4 regions of the Serratia sp. NCCP-200 genome follow, and region 2 is predicted to be linked to each of the others. Evidence: predicted binding sites of a transcription regulator. Region 2 holds the regulator's gene; each other region holds the start of a gene.
The links. The regulator PurR, encoded in region 2, represses purine synthesis genes. The targets are predictions, from matches to a motif close to CANGCAAACGTTTGCNTG.
Positions count from the first base shown of each region.

Region 1: a site for PurR is predicted at 1,159-1,176, ahead of AC6HVW_RS22610 (nucleobase:cation symporter-2 family protein). Genes of this name have one in related genera too.
Region 3: a site for PurR is predicted at 1,778-1,795, ahead of cvpA (colicin V production protein). Genes of this name have one in related genera too.
Region 4: a site for PurR is predicted at 1,758-1,775, ahead of AC6HVW_RS09620 (amino acid aminotransferase). Genes of this name have one in related genera too.

Region 1 covers NZ_BAAKUJ010000009.1:41,535-44,666, reverse strand. The annotation lists gene gltS (sodium/glutamate symporter) at 1-992, opposite strand, end outside; gene AC6HVW_RS22610 (nucleobase:cation symporter-2 family protein) at 1,230-2,627, shown strand; gene AC6HVW_RS22605 (AsmA family protein) at 2,769-3,132, shown strand, end outside.
Region 2 covers NZ_BAAKUJ010000003.1:366,470-369,601, forward strand. The annotation lists gene punC (purine nucleoside transporter PunC) at 1-257, opposite strand, end outside; gene punR (DNA-binding transcriptional activator PunR) at 383-1,303, shown strand; gene purR (HTH-type transcriptional repressor PurR) at 1,336-2,361, opposite strand; gene cydH (cytochrome bd-I oxidase subunit CydH) at 2,686-2,775, shown strand; gene sodB (superoxide dismutase [Fe]) at 2,837-3,132, opposite strand, start outside.
Region 3 covers NZ_BAAKUJ010000001.1:497,301-500,432, forward strand. The annotation lists gene folC (bifunctional tetrahydrofolate synthase/dihydrofolate synthase) at 1-140, shown strand, start outside; gene dedD (cell division protein DedD) at 141-869, shown strand; gene cvpA (colicin V production protein) at 1,852-2,352, shown strand; gene purF (amidophosphoribosyltransferase) at 2,374-3,132, shown strand, end outside.
Region 4 covers NZ_BAAKUJ010000002.1:939,578-942,709, reverse strand. The annotation lists gene asnS (asparagine--tRNA ligase) at 1-199, shown strand, start outside; gene ompC (porin OmpC) at 503-1,594, shown strand; gene AC6HVW_RS09620 (amino acid aminotransferase) at 1,841-3,031, shown strand.

The DNA of each region.
Region 1 (3,132 bases), on a different contig from region 2:
TTCCCCATCACGCGATAGGTCACGAAGATGGCATACAACGCCATGACCAACGTCTGCACCGCCAGGATCGCCAGCATTGGCAAGGCCAGTGAAGCCAGCTCCCACAGGCGCAGGCTCATCAACGCCATCGCCAGGAACAGCGACAGGCTCACGTTACCCAGTACGGAGACCGCACGCTCAAACACCTGGTAGAAGCCCGTTGCCGACAGGGTGTTGCTGAGGATCACGCCAACAAACAGCACGCAGACAAAAGTCGGCAGTTCGAAGGCGGTGCCATTCAATAACCCGGCAATAAAGTTACCGAGGCTCAGGCAGATGGCGATCATGGCGATGGTTTCGATCATCACTAGCGAGGTGATCAGGCGGCCACTTTCCGGCTTCTCAAAGCCGCTCGGCTGCACGCTGTCATCCGGTGTGCCTTCTGGCGTTGAGGAGTGTTTCACCAGATAGCGGGCTACCGGGCCACCAATCAGGCCGCCCAGCACCAGACCAAAGGTGGCGCAGGCCATGGCCACTTCGGTGGCATTCTCAAACCCATAGCGCTCGATGAACACCTTGCTCCAGGCCGCCCCGGTGCCATGCCCACCAGAAAGCGTAATAGAGCCCGCAATCAACCCCATTAATGGATCCAGCCCCAGCATTTTCGCCATGCCGATACCGATGGCATTCTGTACCAACAGCAGACCCAGCACGACAAACAGGAACACGACCAGTGCCTTGCCCCCCGCCCGCAGGCGCGCCAGGTTGGCATTCAGACCGATAGTGGCGAAGAAGGCCAGCATCAATGGGTCTTTCAGCGACATATCAAAGCCGACTTCCCAGTTCACCGTTTTCTTCAAAACCAAGAGCATAACCGCCACCAGTAAACCACCGGCAACGGGAGCAGGAATAGTATATTTTCTCAGCAGAGGAATGGAGCGCACGCATTTGCCCCCAAGCAACAGGACCAGCGTGGCGGCAACTAAAGTGCCGTAAGTATCGAGATGAAACATCTAGCTACTCCGTGTAGTAATTAAATCCAATAAATTAATAAGTTATAAAATTTACTCAGTTTTTTAACTCGATGAAGGGTGGATTAAAAGTAAAAACGACTAATAACACAAGAAAAAATGAACGAAAATGCGACATGCACGGGGTTGGGGTCGTGCAAAATATTAATGCGCAACCGTTTGCTTTTGTGAGGCAGATCATTAAAATGCCTTCTTTGCCGCCTTAGGGAAAGCCACACCATGTCCAGCCAAACCGCCGAGCTTGATGCCGCGCAAAAAGCATCAGCCCCCGTTTCACAAAATAGTGAACTGATTTACCGCCTGGAAGATCGCCCGCCGCTGCCGCAAACGCTGTTTGCCGCCAGTCAGCATCTACTGGCGATGTTTGTTGCCGTGATCACCCCGGCCCTGTTGATCTGCCAGGCGCTTGGCCTGCCAGCGCAGGATACGCAGCACATCATCAGCATGTCGCTGTTTGCTTCCGGTTTGGCCTCGATACTGCAAATCAAAACCTGGGGCCCGGTGGGGTCTGGCCTGCTGTCCATTCAGGGCACCAGCTTCAACTTTGTCTCACCGCTGATTATGGGCGGGCTGGCGCTGAAAAACGGCGGCGCAGACGTGCCCACCATGATGGCTGCGCTGTTTGGCACCTTGATGGTCGCCTCTTGTACCGAAATCCTGCTGTCACGCGTGCTGCACCTGGCGCGCCGCATCATTACCCCGCTGGTCTCCGGCATTGTGGTGATGATTATCGGCCTGTCGCTGATCCAGGTCGGGCTGACCTCTATCGGTGGCGGCTATGCGGCGATGGGCGATCACACCTTCGGCGCGCCCAAGAATCTGCTGCTGGCAGGCGCGGTGCTGGTAGTGATTATACTGCTTAACCGCCAACGTAACCCTTACCTGCGCGTCGCTTCGTTGGTGATCGCAATGGCCGTGGGTTATCTGCTGGCTTGGGCGATGGGTATGCTGCCGGAAACCGAACCGGCTACCCAAACGACCTTGATCACCGTTCCTACCCCGCTGTATTACGGCCTGGGCTTTGACTGGAACCTGTTATTGCCGCTGATGCTGATATTTATGGTCACGTCGCTGGAAACTATCGGTGATATCACCGCCACCTCCGACGTTTCTGAACAGCCGGTCAGTGGCCCGCTATATATGAAGCGCCTGAAAGGCGGGGTGCTGGCCAACGGCCTGAACTCAATGCTGTCTGCGGTATTCAACACCTTCCCGAACTCTTGCTTTGGCCAGAACAACGGGGTGATCCAGCTGACCGGCGTTGCCAGCCGCTACGTCGGTTTTGTGGTGGCACTGATGCTGATCCTGCTGGGGCTGTTCCCGGCCGTTGCCGGTTTTGTGCAGCATATTCCTGAACCGGTGCTGGGCGGCGCGACCATCGTGATGTTCGGTACTATTGCAGCCTCCGGCGTGCGTATCGTTTCCCGCGAGAAGTTAAACCGCCGCGCCATCATGATTATGGCGCTGTCGCTGGCCGTCGGTATGGGGGTTTCCCAACAGCCGCTGATCTTGCAGTTTGCACCGGACTGGCTGAAAACCCTGCTTTCTTCCGGTATCGCCGCCGGTGGTATCACCGCCATTGTGCTGAACCTGCTGTTCCCACCAGAAGAAAAATAAGCGCTCCCCGCAGCAAACCAACGGCCATTGGCAAACCGCTACTGGCCGTTTTTTTATTGTCTTTCAGGCTATTGCCCTTGAGCTGGAAGGCTAATTGCGGCATAAACAGGGTATCTTTTCTGTCCGCTACGGATCCACACGATGAAATTTATCGGAAAACTATTGATCACGTTGCTGTTGCTGATAGTGCTGGCCATTGTGCTGCTCTACGTCGTGGGGCAAACCCGCTGGGCCGCAGGCTGGTTGAGTCACTGGATCAGCGATCGTGGTGATTACCAGCTGTCGGTAGAAAAAATAACGCATTCGTGGAGCAAACCAGGACAGCTAAGCCTGGAGGGCATAACCCTCGCCCGTGCCAACCAACCGCAACTCTTGGCAGCCAAGCAGGTCGATATGGCTTTCAGCCTGCGGCAAATTACCGAGCCACGCTATTTCGATAGCATCACGCTGCGCGACGGCACCCTAAACGTTCAGCCTTTGCAGGGCGCACCGCTGCCAATACAGG
Region 2 (3,132 bases):
CCGAGACAGCCGACGGCGAACAGCGCTAGGCCAATCAATAACACGGGCTTACGGCCAATACGGTCGGACAGCGGCCCCCACAGCAACTGGGCAAAGGCAAAGCCTGCTAGGAAGATACTCAGGCTGGCGCTGATTGCCCCAGCGGAGATTTGCAGATCCTGCTGCATTGCCCCAAAGGCGGGCAGGTACATATCGGTAGCCAGATAGCCCAACATACTCAGGCCGGCCAGGTAGAACATAAATCCAAAATTTCGCATTGCTATTTCTCGTTAAAATTATGTTGTCGCAGGTTTTGAAGCGCCGGCAAGTGTATACGGCTGGATCTCTGCTTGTGAAACGGTAATATTTGCAAGGTGCTGTTAAAAAATTTGAAGGCAAACATATGTGGTCTGAATATTCACTCGATGTGGTAGATGCGGTAGCGCGGACCGGCAGTTTCAGCGCGGCGGCACAGGAGCTGCACCGCGTTCCTTCTGCTGTGAGCTATACGGTGCGCCAACTGGAGCAATGGTTGGCGGTGCCGCTGTTTGAACGCCGTCACCGCGATGTGGAACTCACGCCGGCGGGGGCGCTGTTTATTAAGGAGGCGCGAGTTGTTATCAAAAAAATGCTCGATACCCGACGACAGTGTCAGCAGGTGGCCAACGGTTGGCGCGGGCAACTGCGGATTGCGGTCGATCTGATCGTCAAACCCCAGCGCAGCCGCCAGCTGGTGCTGGATTTTTATCGCCATTTCCCCGACGTAGAACTGATGGTGCAGCCGGAAGTATTCAACGGCGTGTGGGATGCGCTGGTCGATGGCCGCGCTGAGATGGCCATTGGTGCAACGCGTGCGGTGCCGGTGGGCGGCGGTTTTGCCTTTCGCGATATGGGCTTTATGAATTGGCTCTGTGTAGTACATGCTAAACATCCGCTCGCCGCCTTGCAAGGAAAGCTGCGCGACGAACAGCTACGGCCTTATCCCTCGTTGCTGTTGGAAGATACTTCGCGCAATTTACCCAAGCGGGTGACCTGGTCGCTGGATAACCAGCGGCGATTGACCGTGCCGGACTGGGTTTCTGCGGTAGATTGTTTGCGTGCCGGGCTGTGTGTGGGCATGGTACCCGCGCATCGGGTATTGCCGTTGGTACAAAGTGGTGAATTGGTAGTGTTGCCACTGCATGAGCCTTTCCCGCCCAGTGCCTGCTGCCTGACCTGGCAGCAAAACGCCCAGTCTCCGGCCATGGCCTGGCTGTTGGACTATCTGGGCGACAGCGAAACGCTCAATCAGGAATGGCTCAGTGAAGAGGAGCCGGGTGGTTAATCGGGCGCAGTATTGCAGCGCCCCAACAGGAGTTAACGGCGGTAATCGACAAAAGGACCATCGGCGACTGAGCGGCGCTCGATCAGTTTTGGATGTACTTCAATCACCTGCGATTCTTCACGCTTGCTGATAATGCGATCCAACAGCATGGTAAAGGCCATCTCGCCCAGGCGCTCTTTCGGCTGGTGAATGGTGGTCAGCGCCGGGGTGAAGTAGCGGGCATTACGCACGTTGTCGTAGCCAATCACCGAGATATCCTGCGGTACACGCAACCCCAGCTCATCGGCGGCGCAGATCGCCCCCATGGCCATAATATCGCCGCCACAGAAAACGGCGGTTGGACGATGCTTTTGCGACAGGATCTGATGCATGGCTTTGTAGCCAGATTCAGGCTCGAAATCCCCCTGCACGATCCATTCTTCGCGCACTTCGATGTTGGCTTCCTTCATGGCTTTCAGAAAGCCCTGGTGGCGACCTCCACCGGTATTACGCGCCAGTTGACCAGGAATGGCACCGATGTCACGGTGGCCACGTTCGATCAGGTAGCGGCCTGCCAGGTAACCGCCCTCGAAGGCATTGTCGATAATGGTATCGGTGAAGTCTCCGCGCGCGGTACCCCAATCCATCACCACCATGGGAATATTACGGTAATCTTCCAGCATGCCCAGTAGCTGATCTGGATATTCTGAGCACATCACCAGCAAGCCATCGACGCGTTTTTGCGCCAGCATTGCCAGATAGGCTTGCTGTTTATCCAGATTATTGTGCGAGTTACACAAGATCAGGGTATAGCCTTTGCTGTAGCAGCTGTTTTCCACAGCTTCGATCACTTCGGCAAAATAGGGGGCCTCGCTCGAGGTGGCGAGCAAACCGATCGATTTCGTGTGGTTGACCTTGAGGCTGCGGGCCACCGCGCTAGGTGAATAGTGCAGCTCTTTGATGGCGGCCCAAACGGCCGTTTTGGTATCTTCGGCGACGAAACGCGTTTTATTGATAACGTGCGAAACGGTAGTGGTAGAAACGCCAGCGCGTTTGGCCACATCTTTAATCGTTGCCATGTAAAAAATGACTCCTAAACCCACATGTTACAGCATGTAAGTATGATGTTAATCGTTTGCCTGCGTAGATCCTTCCCCAGATAAGCGAAAACTGAGTTTTTAGTGCTGAAGTCGTAAATCGCTTGAACAGGGAGGGGCAGTTTATCGGTACGCAGTTGTGAACTGCGGATTTTGTCGCATATTGAAGAAAAGTGGAAGAGCTAATCGGTAATTATCAGCGGGGAAAGCATAACAAGATTTTAATCACGAACTGTGGGAAAATGATTTGACGTATAAACTGTGTGGCTTATGCTCTGGAAAAGCCAATCTGAGAGGGAGTTGTATATGGATACCAATTTGAAGATGTCATTACTCACCACCGTGGGTGCTTTGGCAATGATTATTGCGTTCAGTTTTATTGCCGCATTGAACTGATCCGTAGCAGAAAAACAAAGGCGCAGCTTCATGCCGCGCCTTATTAGCTAGTCACCCGCCGTTAAGCCAGGTTTTCTGCCACGAACGCCCAGTTAACCAACGCCCAGAAGTTTTCCAGGTACTTTGGCCGCGCATTGCGGTAGTCGATATAGTAAGCATGCTCCCACACGTCAACGGTCAATAACGGAACGTCTGCGCCGGTCAGCGGGGTTGCCGCATTTGAGGTGCTGACGATCGCCAGACTACCGTCCGCTTTTTTCACCAGCCAGGTCCAGCCCGCGCCGAAGTTTTTCACGGCGGCATCGGTGAACTGCTCTTTAAAGGCGGCGAAGGAGCCGAATGACTTATTGATGGCCT
Region 3 (3,132 bases), on a different contig from region 2:
CACGCAAATTTGCCGATGTCGAAACTGCCTGGCGTCAGGCTATGCAGGACGCAGATATTCAGGATATTGTGATCGTCTGTGGGTCTTTCCACACTGTTGCCCACGTGATGGCGGCGTTAGACGAGAGGCGGGGAGTGTGAGTGGCAAGTAAATTTCAGAATCGACTGGTTGGAACCGTGATTTTGGTTGCCCTGGGGGTGATTGTCCTGCCGGGGCTGCTTGACGGCAAAAAGAAGCATTATGAGGATGAGTTTGCGGCGATCCCGTTAGTGCCCAAACCGGGTGATGCTCATGAAATCGACGTGATCCCACCGGCCAATCAGGCGCTACCTTCGGTTCCACCTGAGGGGGCTGGTGCTTTGGTTGAACAGCAGCAGGCCGCCGCCGAGGCCTCCGCCCAGCAGGCGGCTAATCAAACGACTCAACCGCAGCAGCCTGCGGTTGTTGCTCCGCCGCCCATCGAAACCAAACCGGTTCAGCCAACTAAACCTAAACCGGTAGAGGTGAAGCCGGTGGAAGTGAAACCTAAGCCAGTGCCAACACCGCCAAAGGTAGAGCCAAAGCCGGAAGTGAAACCAGAGCCGAAGCCTGAAACCAAACCTGCGGTTGAAGAAAAGGCACCGGTTGGTCAGGCCTATGTGGTGCAGTTGGGGGCGTTGAAAAATGCTGCCAAGGTCAATGAGATCGTCGCTTCGCTGCGCCTGTCTGGGCACCGGGCTTATACCGTGCCTTCCACGCCGGTGCAGGGCGAGATCACCCGCATCTACGTTGGCCCTGATGCCTCGAAGCAGAAGCTGCAAGCTTCGCTGGCGGAGCTGAATGGGATCAGTGGGTTAAGCGGGCAGGTGAAGGCGTATAGCGCACGTTGATCCATTGGGGCTGCCATATGTATGCCCCTCACCCCGACCCTCTCCCACAGGGAGAGGGGGCGTTCCCTCAAGCATTGTGCGTAGAGGGGGAGGGGTTCTAATATTCTTGCTCACTTAATCCAAGGTTCGGGTAAGTTGGAATTGTGTCACAACCGCTAAGCGCGACTCGGACGATCCGCCTCTCTGTGGGAGAAGGTACGGGGGAGTTGGAATTGTGTCACAGCAGCTCACAGCGATTTGGACGATCCTTTCCCTGTGGGAGAAGGTACGGCGAAGTTGGAATTGTGTCACAACCGCTAAGCGCGACTCGGACGATCCTCTCCCTGTGGGAGAAGGTACGGGGGAGTTGGAATTGTGTCACAGCAGCTCACAGCGATTTGGACGATCCGCCTCCCTGTTGGAGAAGGTACGGCGAAGTTGGAATTGTGTCACAACCGCTAAGCGCGACTCGGACGATCCTCTCCCTGTGGGAGAAGGCACGGAGAAGTTGGAATTGTGTCACAGCAGCTCACAGCGATTTGGACGATCCGCCTCCCTGTTGGAGAAGGTACGGCGAAGTTGGAATTGTGTCACAACCGCTAACCGCGACTCGGACGATCCGTCTCTCTGTGGGAGAAGGCACGGGGGAGTTGGAATTGTGTCACAGCAGCTCACAGCGATTTGGACGATCCTTTCCCTGTGGGAGAAGGTACGGCGAAGTTGGAATTGTGTCACAACCGCTAACCGCGACTCGGACGATCCCCTCTCCCTGTGGGAGAGGGTTAGGGTGAGGGGCCAGTGCTCAAGGAGGAGGATTGCCAAATCACCACAAAAATTGTGCCTTTCAGGGGCCGGATATCCTATGTAGGCGCGGCGATTGGCAATTTTAAGATCGCCGTTTTTTATTTGTTACGTGGTGGGAAATCCGCTACGCAAACGTTTTCTTTTTCTGTTAGAATTCGCCGCGATTGGATGCAGGGGCGATTCATCATTGGAATAGTTCATGGTCTGGATTGATTACGTCATTATAGCGTTGATTGGATTTTCGGCTCTGGTGAGCCTGATCCGAGGTTTTGTTCGCGAAGCATTGTCACTTGTGACATGGGGATGTGCGTTCTTTGTTGCCAGCCATTTCTACCCATACCTTGCAGCCTACTTCACCCGTTTTGAAGATGAGCTGGTACGTAACGGCATTGCGATTGCCATTTTGTTTATCGCAACGCTGATTGTGGGCGCTATCGTTAACTATGTGATTGGGTCACTGGTAGAGAAAACCGGATTATCGGGCACCGATCGGGTGCTGGGCGTGTGTTTCGGCGCACTGCGCGGCGTGTTGATCGTGGCAGCGATACTGTTCTTCCTGGATACCTTTACCACCCTGTCGCAAAGTGCGGACTGGAAACAGTCACAGCTGATCCCCCAGTTCAGTTACATCATCAGATGGTTCTTTGACTATCTGCAAAGCACGTCGAGTTTCTTACCAACCCAATTACCGGGGCGGTAGCGGCTTAGAGGAAAAGACAACATGTGCGGTATTGTCGGTATCGCCGGTTTTATGCCGGTAAACCAGTCGATTTATGATGCATTGATGGTGCTCCAGCATCGTGGACAGGATGCCGCTGGCATCGTCACTATTGATGCCCATAATGGGTTCCGCCTGCGCAAGGCAAATGGTCTGGTGAAAGATGTATTTGAAGCCCGCCATATGCTGCGCCTGCAGGGCAACATGGGCATTGGCCATGTGCGTTACCCAACGGCTGGCAGCTCCAGCGCTTCAGAAGCTCAACCTTTCTATGTCAACTCGCCGTTCGGCATTACGCTGGCACACAACGGCAACCTGACCAACGCCCACGAACTGCGCCAACAGCTGTTTGAACGTGGCCGCCGTCATGTCAACACCACTTCCGATTCCGAGATCCTGCTGAACGTGCTGGCCACCGAGCTTGACCGTTTCCCGCATTATCCACTGGAGTCCGACAACATATTTACCGCCGTTGCCGCGATGCATCAGCAACTGCGTGGCGCTTACGCCTGCGTAGCCATGATTATCGGCCACGGTCTGGTGGCGTTCCGCGATCCCAACGGCATTCGCCCGCTGGTGATCGGCAAACGTGAGCTGGAAGATGGCCGCTGTGAGTACATGGTAGCCTCTGAGAGCGTGGCGCTGGATACCTTGGGCTTCGACTTCCTGCGCGATGTGGCGCCGGGTGAAGCGGTGTATATCACCGAAAAAGGCCAGTTGTTCACTCGCCAGTGCGCGGAGAACCCAAAAACCAATCCATGC
Region 4 (3,132 bases), on a different contig from region 2:
TGTGCTGGATCAGCGTCTGGCAGAGATGGGCCTCAATAAAGAAGATTATTGGTGGTATCGTGACCTGCGCCGCTATGGCACCGTGCCACATTCCGGTTTTGGCTTAGGTTTTGAGCGTTTAATCGCCTATGTGACCGGGGTGCAGAACGTCCGTGACGTGATCCCGTTCCCAAGAGCGCCACGTAACGCCAGCTTCTAAGTCATAAAACCCAGCATAATTTAAACATTTTCTTTACATAATAAAGGCCAGCTTAGCTGGCCTTTCGCATTTTTGATTATTGACCTGCATCACAAAGTTCCCCAAAATACACAAATTGTTACACATCGTTTCTTTCTGAAACCAGATTGAGACATTGGTAGCATTTTCGTTCTAGATAAACCTGCCCGTGAATGGAACACTGCGTGCAGACACAGGACGACACCAATCTATCAACAATAGTTCCAAAAGAATTATTGGCGGCAGTGGCAAGGTGTCCGAATAAAACCAATGAGGGTAATAATGATGATGAAGCGCAACATTCTTGCAGTAGTGATCCCAGCTCTGTTAGCAGCTGGTGCAGCCAACGCAGCTGAGATCTACAACAAAGACGGCAACAAACTGGATCTGTACGGTAAAGTTGACGGTCTGCACTACTTCTCTAACGACAAAGAGAACGATGGCGACAAGTCATACGTTCGTTTTGGCTTCAAAGGTGAAACCCAGATTACTGACCAACTGACCGGTTACGGCCAGTGGGAATACAACGTGCAAGCTAACCACGCTGAGTCACAAGGTACCGAAGGTACTAAAACTCGTCTGGGCTTCGCGGGTCTGAAATTTGCTGAATACGGTTCATTCGATTACGGCCGTAACTACGGCGTAGTGTATGACGTTGAAGGCTGGACAGATATGCTGCCAGAGTTCGGTGGCGATACTTACACCTACACTGACAACTTCATGACTGGCCGTACCAACGGTGTTGCTACTTACCGTAACAACAACTTCTTCGGTATGGTTGATGGCCTGAACTTCGCTCTGCAGTACCAAGGCAAAAACGAAAACGATGGCCGTGCTATTAACAAACAAAACGGCGACGGTTGGGGTGTGTCCTCTACCTACGCAATCATGGATTCAGGCGTGAGCGTGGGTGCTGCTTACTCTGGTTCTGATCGTACTGACGCGCAAACCCGCTTCTCTACTGCTGGTGGTAAAAACGCTGAAGCCTGGACCGTTGGTGCTAAATACGACGCCAACAATGTCTACCTGGCAACCATGTATGCAGAAACTCGCAACATGACTCCATTCGGTGATTTCGATGGTTCTATCGCTAACAAAACTCAGAACTTTGAAGTGGTAGCACAGTACCAGTTCGATTTCGGCCTGCGTCCATCTATCGCTTACCTGCAGTCTAAAGGTAAGAACCTGGGTAGCGCTTACGGCAACGATCAAGACCTGGTTAAATACATTGATGTAGGTACTACTTACTACTTCAACAAAAACATGTCTACCTACGTTGATTACAAAATCAACCTGCTGGACGAAAACGACTTCACTCGTGCTAACAAGATCGCTACTGACAACATCGTAGCTACCGGTCTGGTTTACCAGTTCTAAGTTGTTGCACTTGATGACGGCTCGCCGTCAGCTAAGTTAAAAAACAGGGCTTCGGCCCTGTTTTTGTTTTTAGCGCTTCCGCCAATTTTTTATTCTGCCAATCCGCCCTTCCCCGTCATTTTTTGTGCTGAATCTGCCGCCGTCACAAGATCGAGGTGTTTTTCTCGCAAACGGTTGGCAAAGGCGATAACTGGCGCTACCCTGATGTTTCTGTCTGCTTAACTCTAGGCCATGGAAGCATCTGACATGTTTGAAAAAATCACCGCTGCACCTGCCGACCCGATTCTAGGTCTGACCGACATTTTCCGCGCCGACAAGCGTGAGAATAAAATCAACCTGGGTATTGGCGTCTATAAAGACGAAACCGGCAAAACGCCGGTGCTGACCAGCGTTAAAAAAGCTGAACAGTATCTGCTGGAAAATGAGACCACCAAAAACTACCTGGGTATTGAAGGTATTCCTGAATTTGCTAGCTGCACGCAAGAGCTATTGTTCGGCAAGCAGAGCCCAATCATTGCCGACAAGCGTGCACGTACCGCGCAAACCCCTGGTGGTACCGGTGCCCTGCGCGTAGCGGCCGACTTTATTGCCAACCAGACCAACGCCAAGCGTATCTGGGTCAGCAATCCAAGCTGGCCAAACCATAAAAACGTCTTTGGTGCCGTTGGCCTGGAAGTATTGGAATACAACTATTACGACGCCGCCAACCATGCGCTGGACTTCGACGGTCTGCTCACCAGCCTGAGCCAGGCTCAGGCCGGCGACGTAGTGCTGTTCCACGGTTGCTGCCATAACCCGACCGGTATCGATCCAACCGAAGCACAATGGGCTCAGTTGGCTGAACTGTCCGTAGCCAAGAGCTGGTTGCCGCTGTTTGACTTCGCTTACCAAGGCTTCGCCAAGGGCCTGGAAGAAGATGCCCAGGGTCTGCGTATCTTTGCTGCCAAACATCAGGAACTGATCGTTGCCAGCTCCTACTCGAAGAACTTTGGTCTGTATAATGAGCGTGTCGGTGCCTGCACCGTGGTAGCTGCCGATGCAGAAACCGCCGAGCGCGCCTTCAGCCAGGTGAAAGCCGCGATCCGTGCCAACTACTCGAACCCGCCGTCACACGGTGCGGCCGTAGTTGCCACCATCTTGGGTAACCCAGCGCTGCGCGCCATTTGGGAACAAGAGCTGACCGACATGCGTCAGCGCATTCACCGTATGCGCCAGTTGTTCGTTAATACCCTGCAGGAAAAAGGGGCGGAGCAGGATTTCAGCTTCATCATCAACCAGAACGGCATGTTCTCCTTCAGCGGCCTGACCAAAGAGCAGGTTCTGCGTCTGCGTGATGAATTTGGCGTGTATGCCGTTAACTCCGGTCGCGTTAACGTGGCAGGGATGACGCCGGACAATATGGCGCCGCTGTGCGAAGCCATCGTTGCCGTGCTGTAAGTTGATTTTGCATTGAAAAAGGGGCGCATTTGCGCCCCTAATGCTTGCAAGTTTTGGCAGTAAAGAGACCATCTCAGCAAACCGCTCGTCACTCATCAAAG